4 regions of the Pararhizobium sp. A13 genome follow, and region 1 is predicted to be linked to each of the others. Evidence: riboswitches for the same ligand, from Rfam matches in the RefSeq annotation. Region 1 holds a riboswitch; each other region holds the start of a gene.
The links. A riboswitch is a leader RNA that binds a small molecule or an ion and turns the genes downstream of it on or off. The one in region 1 is predicted to bind cobalamin.

Region 1 (2,888 bases):
GTCATTTTCGCCAAGGCCCTGACGGGGCATCCTTGTTTCACGACAGCTTCGTTGCCAGCCTTGCGCCGGTTGTCGAAACGGTGAAGGCCCGCACCGGTTTGTCATCGGTTGCGCAATGGCGGCTGGCGGCCGACGGCATTGCCGGTGCGTTTCTCGAAATGGGCGCGGCATCGGCGCAAGAGGAGCAAGCGATGGCTTCGGCGCTCGCTATCGTCAACACGGAAGGCTCGCCGCTGTCGTCAAGCGCATTGCGGTATCAAACGATCGCCGCGAACGTGGATGGTGTGCCGGTCGAGCGCGTATTTCGCCTGCGAAGCGGCTGCTGCCTGTATTACCGAACGGATGGCGGGACCTTTTGCGATGTCTGCGTACTTCTCGACGAGGAGACGCAAAAAAGCCGCCTGCGCGCTCATCTCGAACGCGCAGGCGGTTAATGTTGCAAGCCTATGCCGATTTCAGGAAGCGGTCGTTGATATAACCCGAGACCAGCCCGAGCACGATCCACGAGGCGAGGGCGGTTGCCAGCGCGGCGACCGCGAATTCGGCGCCGAGAACGGCCGGAACCGGGCTCGAAATATCCGCAGGCTGCGGCGCGCCGTAGATATGCGGCACGGCGAGCACTGCCAGGCCAACGATTTTCGCAATGATTTCGGGGCGCAGTGCAAGCATATACAGGCCAGCTCCGGAGAGTAGGACTGTCGCTATCCACCATATCTGCCGGTCGTGCAGGTCGGCCGCCGGAAAGCCAGGCAATTCTGGCGGGAGGCCGATTGCGGGCAGCATGTGGACCGCCAGCCAACCGCAAGCGCCCCAGAGGACACCGTTGCGAAGCGTGATGGGATAGCCGATCAGCAAGCTGATGCCGGTCAGCAACAGGCTGAAACCTGTGCCGGTTACGAGATTGGCGAGCAAGGTTCCTGAAAACCGGCTCATGCCAAACATGATGCCGCCTTCGTCTTCATGCTCGCCCTCATGGGCGTATGCCGGTGTGATCGGCGAGAATGCGGCAAGTATTTCGCCGATCGCTGATGTCGACCCAAGTGATGAATGCTGTTGACCCTCGGTGGTGGCGGGCTGTTCCGCGGCAGGCTCCTTGCCTTCATATTCTTCAGCATGAAGGATGATGGGAACGACCCGCGCAGTCTGCGCTACGGTCGTGAAGACACCCGCGATCAGTCCAGCCACCAACGCGGCCAGAAGCGTTTTGACAATCATTTCGATACCCCCGGGTTCAAGCCGAGCGGATGCACGTCAACGCTCTCTGGCTTGCTATGTTTGAAATCCCCATGGCAAATGCCGCCCGGTGCCGCAGCACGGGCGCATGCTCTGTCGATGCGTGGTTTCGATGGAAACCCGCGATCCGCCGTCAGATTGAATGCGAAAAGCGCGTGGCTTCCCACATCAGTCGATCAATGGCAGGGAAAACCGTAGGAGTGGCGAACGTCGTGCGCGGTATCGTGCAGCACGGCGGAATTCGCGAGACCGGCGCCGAAAACCAGGAATCCGCCGATCAGAAGGGCGAGGATACCGGCGGTGATGCGGTCGTTGAGGGAGAGCGGAACGCTCGAAACTGTAGACGTAGCCATGACAACCTCCGTGATGGCGCGTGGGAAATTTCCCACCAAATGGGCACCATGCCCTTTATCAACCGGCAGGTTTCCTGGCTCGCGGCGTCAGGTGCTTGGCACCAGTGAACCTGTCTCGCCTTCCCAAGGTGCGGGACAAGGCCCGCCGCCGCAGTGGCTTTTGCCGGTTGACCGGCATGACAAACTCTGACCGCTCTACAGTCGCGGGGTCGGCCGTGATTGAGATGCCCAGTGTGGGTCCATCCGTCACGTTCCCATTTACTCCCCGGAAGCGTTCGCTTCCAAGGAACCAATTGATCCGACGATGATTATGATGTCCTCCGGCTCGTGTCAATTCGATGATGCGACCTGCGATGCCGCTTTGCCGTCGCGATTGCCGAAGTTCGCTCGCAGGTCTATCCTTCTGAACTAGGGAGCAAGTGCGTTGGTCGATGCCGCCTACTTTAAATAACACCGAATGGTTGCTTGTATTTCTGGTTACATTTCGCGTTTTGCGAGGGCAATAGTTCTTTAGGAACCTTGCGGCAGAATACCGCGCACGTTTGTATGTGAAGAAACATTCATAGAGAAAACAATGAAAGCGGCGCGGTCCGAACAGGAATTTCAGAATATTCTTCGCAGGCTGGAGCTCGCGCTCGACGCCTCGCGGATCGGCGTATGGGAACACGACACGCAGAAGGATGAAGTCGTCTGGGATAAGCAGATGCACCGGCTCTATGGAACCGGCCGGACAAACAAGCGCGTCAAGGCGGCGTTGTGGGCCAAGGCGATCCATCCTGATGACCGGGAGCAGGCAGAGTCGGATTTCAACGACGCCATCAAGGGCAAGGGCACCTATTCGTCTGAGTACCGCATTGTTCTGCCGGACGGCAAACTTCGTTATCTCCGCTCCAGGGCGCATTGCTTCGAAGAAGACGGAAACATCACTTTCATCGGCGTCGAGTGGGACGTGACGGCGGATGTGCTTCTCAATCGGGAACTGCAGCGGCAGAAGGCCATTGCCGAAAAACGCGCAGTTGCTCTCGAGGCGAGCGCCCGGCGGATCGAATATGCGGCCGAACATGACTACCTGACCGGGCTGCCGAACCGCAGCTTCTTCGATCGCCGATTGGCGGAGCTTTCAGAGGATGCCGGGCTGGAAAAGCTGGCGATCCTCCATATCGGTCTCGACCGGTTCAAGCAGATCAACGACACCGCCGGTCATTCGGTGGGTGACAATGTGCTGAAATCCGCGGCCAGCCGGATTGTCGCCGCATTGCCGAATAGCGCCTTCGTCACCCGCATAGGCGGCGACGAATTTGC
Region 2 (2,888 bases), 320 kb from region 1:
ATGAAATCATCAGCGACGGTGCAGCAGATGCAGCCGTTGGTGAGTTCGATGATGTCGTCTTCGCTGCAGGCCTCGGCGCCGCAACCCTTTAGCACGTCGCCGTCAACGCCGAGATCGCCGAACTCGTTGATGATCAGCGCGATGCGCCGGCCGTCGGCATTCTCGAGGATGTTGCGGATCATCGTCGTCTTGCCGGCGCCGAGGAAGCCGGTGATGACGGTTGCCGGGATCTTGCCGTGGGCGGCTTTTGCGAGTGTCATGGATCAACCCTTCATTTTCAGCGGCAATCCGGCCGCGATAAAATAGACTTCCGCGGATTTCTCCGCAACGATCTGGTGCAGCCGGCCGGCATGATCGCGGAAATCGCGCGCCATGCGGTTTTCCGGCACGATGCCGAGCCCGACCTCGTTCGAAACGAACACCAGCCGTGCCTGCGCCTGCGGCAACCATGCGGCCAGGTTCTGAAATTCTGCCGCAACGTCGCGATTCTCCATCATCAGATTGGTGACCCAGAGGGTCAGGCAATCGATCAGCATGATACGGTCGGGCGCGTCGATCGCTTTCAGGCAGGCGGTAAGTTCAAGCGGTTCCTCATGCGTCTGCCAACTAGGTCCCCGCCGTTCGCGATGCTCGGCAATCCTTGCCTGCATCTCCCCGTCCCAGGCCCTTCCGGTCGCGACGTAGTGCATGCCGAGACCCGACGCGATGACGAGTTTTTCAGCGAACGTCGATTTGCCGGAACGAGCGCCGCCAAGAACCAACACGGGTCCCGTTTTCGTCGATGTCATGGAACGATCCCAGCCTTATTGTTCGCCGGGGAATACGCAGGCGCTGAGGCAAGAAACGCAAGAATGGCCGCTGCGAGAGCGGGATGAAAAAGCCATGACAACCTCCGTGCTGGCATCGGGAGTGTCTCTCCCTGGATCGGGCACGATGCCCTTGAGGATGGCAGGTCTCCTGGCTCACGGCGTCACGAACCTCGTCAAAGGCCCGAACGGGTCCGCCTCGCCTTCCCGGAGTTTTTCGACATCACGAAGAGGTGGACGATTCGTAGAAATAGAGGCGTCCCGCCCCGGCTGATCGTGATGCCACTCCAGTGGCTTTTCCGGTTGGACCGGCCATTCCGCGGCCGCACCACGCAGCCTGTCCGGAACACCGGTTTTCCCGGATGGCGAACCCTGACCGTTCTACAGTCGCGGGGTCGGCTGCGATAAGAATGCCCGGCTTGGGTCCATCCCTTCACATTCCCATTTACTCCTGAACCGAAACGCCGGTCCGGGAACCATCCAATGGCTGATGATTAGGCGCTCGGTTGAACCCTGTCAATTGAAAGACCGGCTGTGCGAGGCTTCACGGCATCAATGTATCGAGCCACCGCGCGTCGAGGACCGTTTCGAGTTCTGCCGCGATATCATCAAGCGCCCGATCGACGGATTGACGGTAGTTTTCGCCGCCACCTTCGATGCCGAAACTGTTGAGAAGCGCGGCCCGATAGGCGTCGCTGGCAAACAGGCCATGCAGGTAGGTACCGCTAACCCTGCCATCGGTCGAGACGGCACCATCGGCGCGGTGGTCGATGATCACCGCAGGACGAGCACAGTCCGATCCGGTCGTCCGACCCAAGTGGATTTCGTAACCGTCCAGCGCCACATCATAGACGGCCGAACGGGCCATGCTGTTGCGCACCGTCTTTTCCGGCGCCATTTCGGTTTCGACGGACAGTAGGCCCAGCCCCTCGATCTCGCGCACATTTCCCTCAATGCCGTGCGGGTCGGTAACGCGGCTTCCGAGCATCTGGTAGCCGCCGCAGATGCCGATGACGTGACCGCCGCGCCGCACATGCGCCTGAAGATCGCGGTCCCATCCTTGAGCGCGAAAATCGGCGAGATCGGCGATTGTCGCCTTCGAGCCCGGAATGACCACCAGGCCGGCGTCGACCGGGATCGGTTCTCCGGCGCGGACGAAGACGAGATCGATCTCCGGTTCGGCGGCCAGCGGGTCAAGATCGTCAAAATTGGCGATACGCGACAGGACGGGAACAGCGACCTTCAATGCCTTGCCGCCGCCCCGCGCCAGTTTTTCCAAGACGACCGAGTCCTCGGCCGGCAGGCGCCCGGCGCTTTTCAACCAGGGCACGACACCGAAACAGGGCCAGCCGGTAAAGCGCTGAACAGCCGCGACGCCGTCATCGAAAAGCGAAACGTCGCCTCGGAACTTGTTGATGATATAGCCACTGATCATCCGCCGGTCTTCATCGGACAGGATCGTATGGGTGCCGACCAGCGATGCGATCACACCACCACGGTCGATATCACCGACAAGCACCACTGGAACGTTCGCGCGGGTGGCAAAACCCATATTGGCGATGTCGCCGGCGCGAAGATTGATCTCGGCGGGCGACCCCGCGCCTTCAACGACAACAAGATCACGCCCGGCGCCGACCGTTTCGAGGCTCTCCATGACGGCGGCCATCAGCTTCGGTTTCAAGGCCTGATAGTCCCGTCCTTTCGCCTGGCCTGCCACCTTGCCCTGCACGATGATCTGGCTGCCCGTTTCCGACTGGGGCTTAAGAAGGACCGGGTTCATGTGAACCGAAGACGGTATGCGCGCCGCCATCGACTGCAGCCATTGGGCCCGGCCGATCTCGCCGCCGTCGTCCGAGACGGCGGCGTTGTTGGACATGTTCTGCGGCTTGAACGGGGCAACCTTTACCCCGCGATTGGCCATGAGGCGGCACAGGCCCGCAACGAGTACCGTTTTTCCGACATCGGAGCCGGTTCCCTGAAGCATGATCGTCTTTGTCATGACGTCTCGTCTAGCATTGCCGCCGTCACAAGAAAAGCCATGTTTTGCCGTATTTTGCCGCCTTTTCTGCCGGTCGTTCACGC
Region 3 (2,888 bases), on a different replicon from region 1:
ATCGCCGGCACGGCCTCGTCGCTGATGGGAACGTTGCATTTCGTCACGGCCGCGGTTGCCATGGTGGTCGCGTCGGTCTTCTTCGATGGCACCGCGGTGCCGATGGCGATGGGGATAGCGCTGTGCGCAGTCGGCGCCCTGTTGCTGACTCAGGCGACGATCGGCCGCCGCCGTGCGGTGGCTGCTGCAGCCGAATAACCGCGGATCATCGATCGCGAGGAATGCCAGAGGCCCGGGCGATGTTCCGGGCCTTTTTGCGGGTGGGTCGTAGGCGGTTGTCCAGCTGGACAATTCTGGTCCGAGCGTTATCTCGCTTGCGGAATGAATGACGTGGGCCGGAAACCGAGGGCGACGCATGGCTGGCGAGCTGAACAAATGGCAGGGGATCCGGATCCCCGATCTCGACGGAAAAGCAGTTCTGATCACCGGTGCATCGACCGGCATCGGCGCGGCGCTGGTGCGCGCGTTTTCTGCCCAGGGCGCAAGCGTCGCGATCCACTACAATGAGAGCCGCCAGGCGGCAACCGAACTGCTGGCGAACGTCGAGGCCGCGGGCGGCAAGGCGCTGCTTGTCCAGGGCGACTTATCTGCGGATGGGGTGACTGAACGGGTGGTCGAGGAGGCAGCGGGTCATTTTGGCCGGCTTGACGGGCTGATCAACAATGCCGGTGGCATGCTCGGTCGCGTCGCGACTGCCGAAATGAGCGATGCGCACTACCAACGTGTGATGGATCTGAACGCCCGTTCGGTGCTCGCCGCGACACGGGCCGCACATGTGTGGCTGCGCAAACAGGGCGGTTTCATCATCAACACGACGTCGATCGCCGCCCGCAATGGCGGCGGCAATGGGGCCATTCTCTACGCGGCCGCCAAAGGCTTCGTATCGACCATCACCCGCGGCCACGCCAAGGAATTCGTCGGCGACGGCATCCGCGTCAACGCCGTGGCACCTGGCATCATCTCGACGCCGTTCCACGAACGCTACACCAGCCCTGAAATGCTTGATGCGCAACGACGTACCGTACCGATGGGCCGGGTCGGTTCGCCGGAGGACTGCGTCGGCGCCTATCTCTTCCTGGCATCGCCCATTTTGTCCGGCTACATTACCGGCCAGATCATCGAGGTCAACGGCGGCCAGTTGATGCCTTAGGGTGCGCCGATGCTTCAAGACTGGTCAAAATCGCGCGGTTGACAGCGGTGTCGTTCGCCTTGACGCCGCCGCCGCGCTCGGACTACATCATTGCCGACGGTTCCCCGATGGATGACTTCGAGGGGATTAATAGGGAACACGGTGCGGAAGACCCAACAGGGACCAAGACCGTGGCTGCCCCCGCAACTGTAAGCGGATTGCCGATCGTCCTTGTGGCGCCTTTTTGAGGCGCCATGCCACTGCGAGAACCCCTTCAGGTTTCGCGGGAAGGCAGACGCAAAGCACATATCCGCAAGCCAGGAGACCTGCCGTCGAAAGCAAGATCCACCATCCCGGGCGGGGTTGCCCGGAAAGGAGCCATGATGATTGATTTCGACCGCCTTGCCGGGCGCTTTGTCGCCTTTTCCCGTATCCTCGCGCCGATTTCCGCAGTAGTCGTTGCGTTGGGGAGCCTTTGCACACAAGCCGCGGCTGCGCCGACGCGCTATCCTCTGGAAATTGCCAATTGCGGCCAGACCGTCCGCTTCGAGAAGCCGCCGCAGAAGATCGTCTCGATCGGTCAGGGCATGACCGAAATCCTGTTCTCGCTCGGCTTGGCCGACAAGATTGCCGGGACCGCCGTCTGGGTCGGTCCAGTGCTGAAAGAATATGAGGCCGAAAACCGGACGATCAAGCGTCTTGCCGACAACGATCCGAGCTTCGAATCCGTCGTCGGCGAGCAACCTGACCTTGTCGCGGCCGAGTTCGAATGGCATGTCGGAGCGCAAGGGTCGGTCGGCAAGCGCGAGCAGTTTTCAGGCCTCGGCATCAACACCTATGTCTCGCCGGCCGATTGCGTCGCCAAGGTCAACACGGATGGCGGCGATGGCGTGCGCAGGCAACTCTTCACGATGGACCTGATCTACCAGGAAATCCGTGAGCTCTCGGAAATCTTCAACATACAGGAGCGCGGCGATGCGCTGATCGTCGACCTGAAAAAGCGGGAATCCGACGCCGTCGCGTCGATCGGTGGCAAGCTCGGCGAGATTCCTGTCGTCTTCTGGTTCTCGAGCAAAGAAGTCGCAGGCGACGCCTTCATCGCGGGCAAGAACAGCGCCCCGGCCTATATCCTGAAGACGCTGGGCGCCAGGAACGTCGTGACGACCGAGGAGGAATGGCCGCTGGTCGGCTGGGAAACGATCGCGGAGGCCAATCCCTCCGTCATCGTCATCGCCACCATGGACCGCCGGCGCTATGTGGCAGACGATCCGGCGGTGAAGATCGATTTTCTGGAGAAGGATCCGGTCACCAGCCAGTTGGATGCGGTCAAGAACAGGCGCTTCGTGCAGATGGATGCGCAGTCGATGAACCCGACAATCCGCACGATCGATGGCATCGAAACCCTGGCGCAAGGCATCAAGGCGTTCGGGTTGTCGCAGTGACACTTGCGGCTATCGGTCAACCGGTGGTGACCCGTCAAAGATGGTGGGCGCGCTTCGCGCTTGCCATCCTGACGCTCGTCGCACTCGCCTTCGTGATCAGCCTCGCCGTCTCGATCGGCGAGATCTCCATCCCGCTCACCACAACCGGCAAGGCCGTGGCCAACCGGATTTTCGGCGCGTCCTTCGAGCTCAGCCGCATCCATGAGGGTATCGTCTGGGACTATCGGCTGAGCCGCGCGCTTCTTGCCGCGAGCGCCGGCGCGGCCCTTGCGCTGTCTGGCGCGACCCTGCAGGCGCTGCTGCGCAATCCGCTGGCC
Region 4 (2,888 bases), 1.8 Mb from region 1:
CAGGCCAAGGGCGGCGATTATACCGTCGTTCATGAAAGCGAGGACGAGCAGCCGGCAGGGCGGGACTGGCTGATTTACAAGCGATAGGCGGCTGCCGCGAAAGCGTCAAAGGCTGTTGATGATCTTGCGAAGCTGTTCATTGCAGGCGCCAAGCAAAAGCACGTTTTTCAAGGCTTTTTTCGGATCGCGGGTGCGAAACAGCAGGCCGTTGTCGTGGACGGTGCGGTTGAGCGTGAGCTTGCCTTCCTCCGCGTCGAGTTCTGTCGCGACGGCAAAATACATCCGCGAATAGCCCATCTTGATCTTGTCGAAGAAGTGCTCGTCGTCGCCGATGTCGGAGAAGAAGTTGGCGATGTAGAACGACCACCGGACATCGTCGAACTTGGCGAACTTCGTCCGCGCCGTGGTCACGTGGCAATAGCCGAGATGCGGGCTGCCCGAAAGCGTGCGATGGAATATCAGCTTCGGGAAGCGGATGGAGGCATGGAAGCCGTTGATACGCTCATGCGTTACGGCTCCGGCAGCCTCAAGCCTGCGGCCGGTGCGGGCGGCCACTTCCTGGTGGGTCAGGTAGCGCTTTTCCTCGACGCTCCATTGCTGGGGCCGGTTGATGCGCCCGGTGCGCAGGAATTCGGTATGAACAGCCGTTTTCGGCGATTGAACCGGTTTCTTGACGGCAGCAGCGTCGAAATATCTCAAGTTTGGCATCGGCCTGCACCAGGATTGCGTCGGAGTGCCGCGGACATGCCGCGGCGGAAACGTTTATGAGGAGAAGCTACATTGCGAGAGTTAACGCAGTCTTTCCAAGCATTAGCCGCCCCCGATGGTGCGAAGCTTGCGCTTTCACGAGGGTTGCCGCGCCGCAATATGTCGCAAAAAGACAGTCGCTGCACAGAATTTGGCAGTGTGTGGCGGAAAAGGCGCCATCTGCCGAAAAATCAGGAAAGATCGTTGTTTCTGCTTATAAAATAGCCATTCCGGCCACCTGGAAAACCAACTGTGCGTGTGTCGTCATTCTGGAACCGGATGTCGTTAATCGGCGGCTGTCCGGCCGCATCGGCAGATTAGATGAAAACACTCAAGGTGCCGCCTTTATAGGGAGGGCGGAGAATTGGGAAGCCGGTCGAAATCCGGCGCTGCCCCCGCAACGGTGGTGGAGCGAAACCTCGGCAAAAGGCCACTGGAGAGATCCGGGAAGGCGCCGCGATGGTCCGAAAGGACAGCTCCTGAGCCCGGAAACCAGCCTTGTGGCGAAATTGATGTCTGGGTTGCGGCGGGCAGCCGGAAGGCGAACCAGTATATCCACGCGCACTCCCGGCGCGGTGGTGGTTCCTTTCCTGTCCGCTCAACCGAAAAGTGGCGAGCACAAGGAAACGAACATGGATCTCCGCAGCGAAGTCCTCCGCAAACTCAAGACCCGCCGCGACGGGCACAGCCTGGAGCAGGCCTTCTACACCGATCCCGATCTCTACAAGCTCGACATGGAGCAGATCTGGTACAAGGACTGGCTGTTCATCGGTCATGACTGCGAAATCCCGAAGGCCGGCAACTATTTTACCGTTCAGGTCGGCGACTATCCGGTCGTCATCGTCCGCGATCGCCAGGGTGCCGTCCGGGCGCTTCACAATTCCTGCCGCCACCGCGGTTCGCGCGTCTGCGCCGGGCAGAAGGGCTCGTCGGCCAAGCTTGTCTGTCCCTATCACCAGTGGACCTACGAGCTCGACGGCAAGCTGCTCTTCGCCCGCCAGATGGGCGAGGATTTCGACAAGGCGCAGCACAGCCTGAAGCCGATCCATTGCGAAACCATCGGCGGCTATATCTTCATCTGCCTCGCCGACGAGCCGATGGATTTCCAGCCGATGCGCGACATGGTGTCGTCCTATGTCACGCCGCACAATCTGAAAGACACCAAGGTCGCCTTCGAGAGCACGATCATCGAGAAGGGCAACTGGAAACTCGTCTGGGAAAACAACCGCGAGTGCTACCACTGCGCCGCCAACCACCCGGAACTCTGCCGCACCTATCCCGAAGCGCCGACCGCGACCGGCGTGCAGGGCGCCAAGGACGACCCGATCATTGCCGAGCACTGGACGAAATCCGAAGCCGAAGGCTTGCCGAGCGAGTTCAGGATGTCGCCGACCGGCCAGTTCCGCGTTGCCCGCATGCCGCTGATCCAGGATGCCGAAAGCTACACCATGTCCGGCAAGCGCGCCGTCAAGCGCCAACTCTCCGACGATGTCAGCCAGAGCCATATCGGCACGCTCCTGCTCTTCCACTATCCGAGCACCTGGAACCATATCCTGGGCGACCACGCCATCACCTTCCGCGTGCTGCCGCTCGGGCCCGAACTGACCCAGGTCACCACCAAGTGGCTGGTGCACAAGGATGCCGTCGAAGGTGTCGATTACAACCTCGAAGAACTGACGCATGTCTGGACGGAAACCAACGATCAGGATCGCCAGATCGTCGAGGAAAATGCCTTCGGCATCCGCTCGCCTGCCTATCAGCCCGGCCCCTATTCACCCGAACATGAGGGCGGCGTGATGCAGTTCGTCGAATGGTACGTCAATTTCATGCAGGATCGCCTGCACGGAGCCTCCACCCCTCTGGTCCGGGTTGCCTGACATGACGATTGCTTCATCCTTCCGGCACTTCGACGAATTGCAGCCGTTCAACGACCGGCAGCATCTTCTGGAATGCATCTCCGTCACCGCCGAAGCCCCGGACGTGATGACCTTCGGCTTCAAGGCTGACAAGGACAGCTGGTTCCGCTACGTGCCGGGCCAGTTCGTCACGCTCGAACTGCCGGTGACGCCGGACGATCCGGTGATGCGCACCTATACGCTGTCCTCGACGCCGTCGCGGCCGTTCACGGTGGCCGTGACCGT

Region 2: another riboswitch for cobalamin. It lies ahead of cobU (bifunctional adenosylcobinamide kinase/adenosylcobinamide-phosphate guanylyltransferase); the one in region 1 lies ahead of WI754_RS18865 (CbtB-domain containing protein).
Region 3: another riboswitch for cobalamin. It lies ahead of WI754_RS29495 (ABC transporter substrate-binding protein); the one in region 1 lies ahead of WI754_RS18865 (CbtB-domain containing protein).
Region 4: another riboswitch for cobalamin. It lies ahead of WI754_RS10075 (aromatic ring-hydroxylating dioxygenase subunit alpha); the one in region 1 lies ahead of WI754_RS18865 (CbtB-domain containing protein).

What each region holds. Positions count from the first base shown of each region.
Region 1 covers NZ_CP149510.1:3,851,008-3,853,895, reverse strand. The annotation lists gene WI754_RS18875 ((2Fe-2S)-binding protein) at 1-434, shown strand, start outside; gene WI754_RS18870 (CbtA family protein) at 445-1,215, opposite strand; gene WI754_RS18865 (CbtB-domain containing protein) at 1,410-1,586, opposite strand; cobalamin riboswitch at 1,633-1,895, opposite strand; gene WI754_RS18860 (EAL domain-containing protein) at 2,161-2,888, shown strand, end outside.
Region 2 covers NZ_CP149510.1:3,532,277-3,535,164, forward strand. The annotation lists gene cobW (cobalamin biosynthesis protein CobW) at 1-260, opposite strand, end outside; gene cobU (bifunctional adenosylcobinamide kinase/adenosylcobinamide-phosphate guanylyltransferase) at 264-788, opposite strand; cobalamin riboswitch at 930-1,302, opposite strand; gene WI754_RS17380 (cobyric acid synthase) at 1,351-2,805, opposite strand.
Region 3 covers NZ_CP149512.1:172,595-175,482, forward strand. The annotation lists gene WI754_RS29485 (multidrug effflux MFS transporter) at 1-198, shown strand, start outside; gene WI754_RS29490 (SDR family oxidoreductase) at 356-1,150, shown strand; cobalamin riboswitch at 1,231-1,478, shown strand; gene WI754_RS29495 (ABC transporter substrate-binding protein) at 1,513-2,571, shown strand; gene WI754_RS29500 (iron chelate uptake ABC transporter family permease subunit) at 2,568-2,888, shown strand, end outside.
Region 4 covers NZ_CP149510.1:2,091,939-2,094,826, forward strand. The annotation lists gene WI754_RS10065 (diguanylate cyclase) at 1-87, shown strand, start outside; gene WI754_RS10070 (DUF6656 family protein) at 106-708, opposite strand; cobalamin riboswitch at 1,065-1,263, shown strand; gene WI754_RS10075 (aromatic ring-hydroxylating dioxygenase subunit alpha) at 1,380-2,624, shown strand; gene WI754_RS10080 (hybrid-cluster NAD(P)-dependent oxidoreductase) at 2,626-2,888, shown strand, end outside.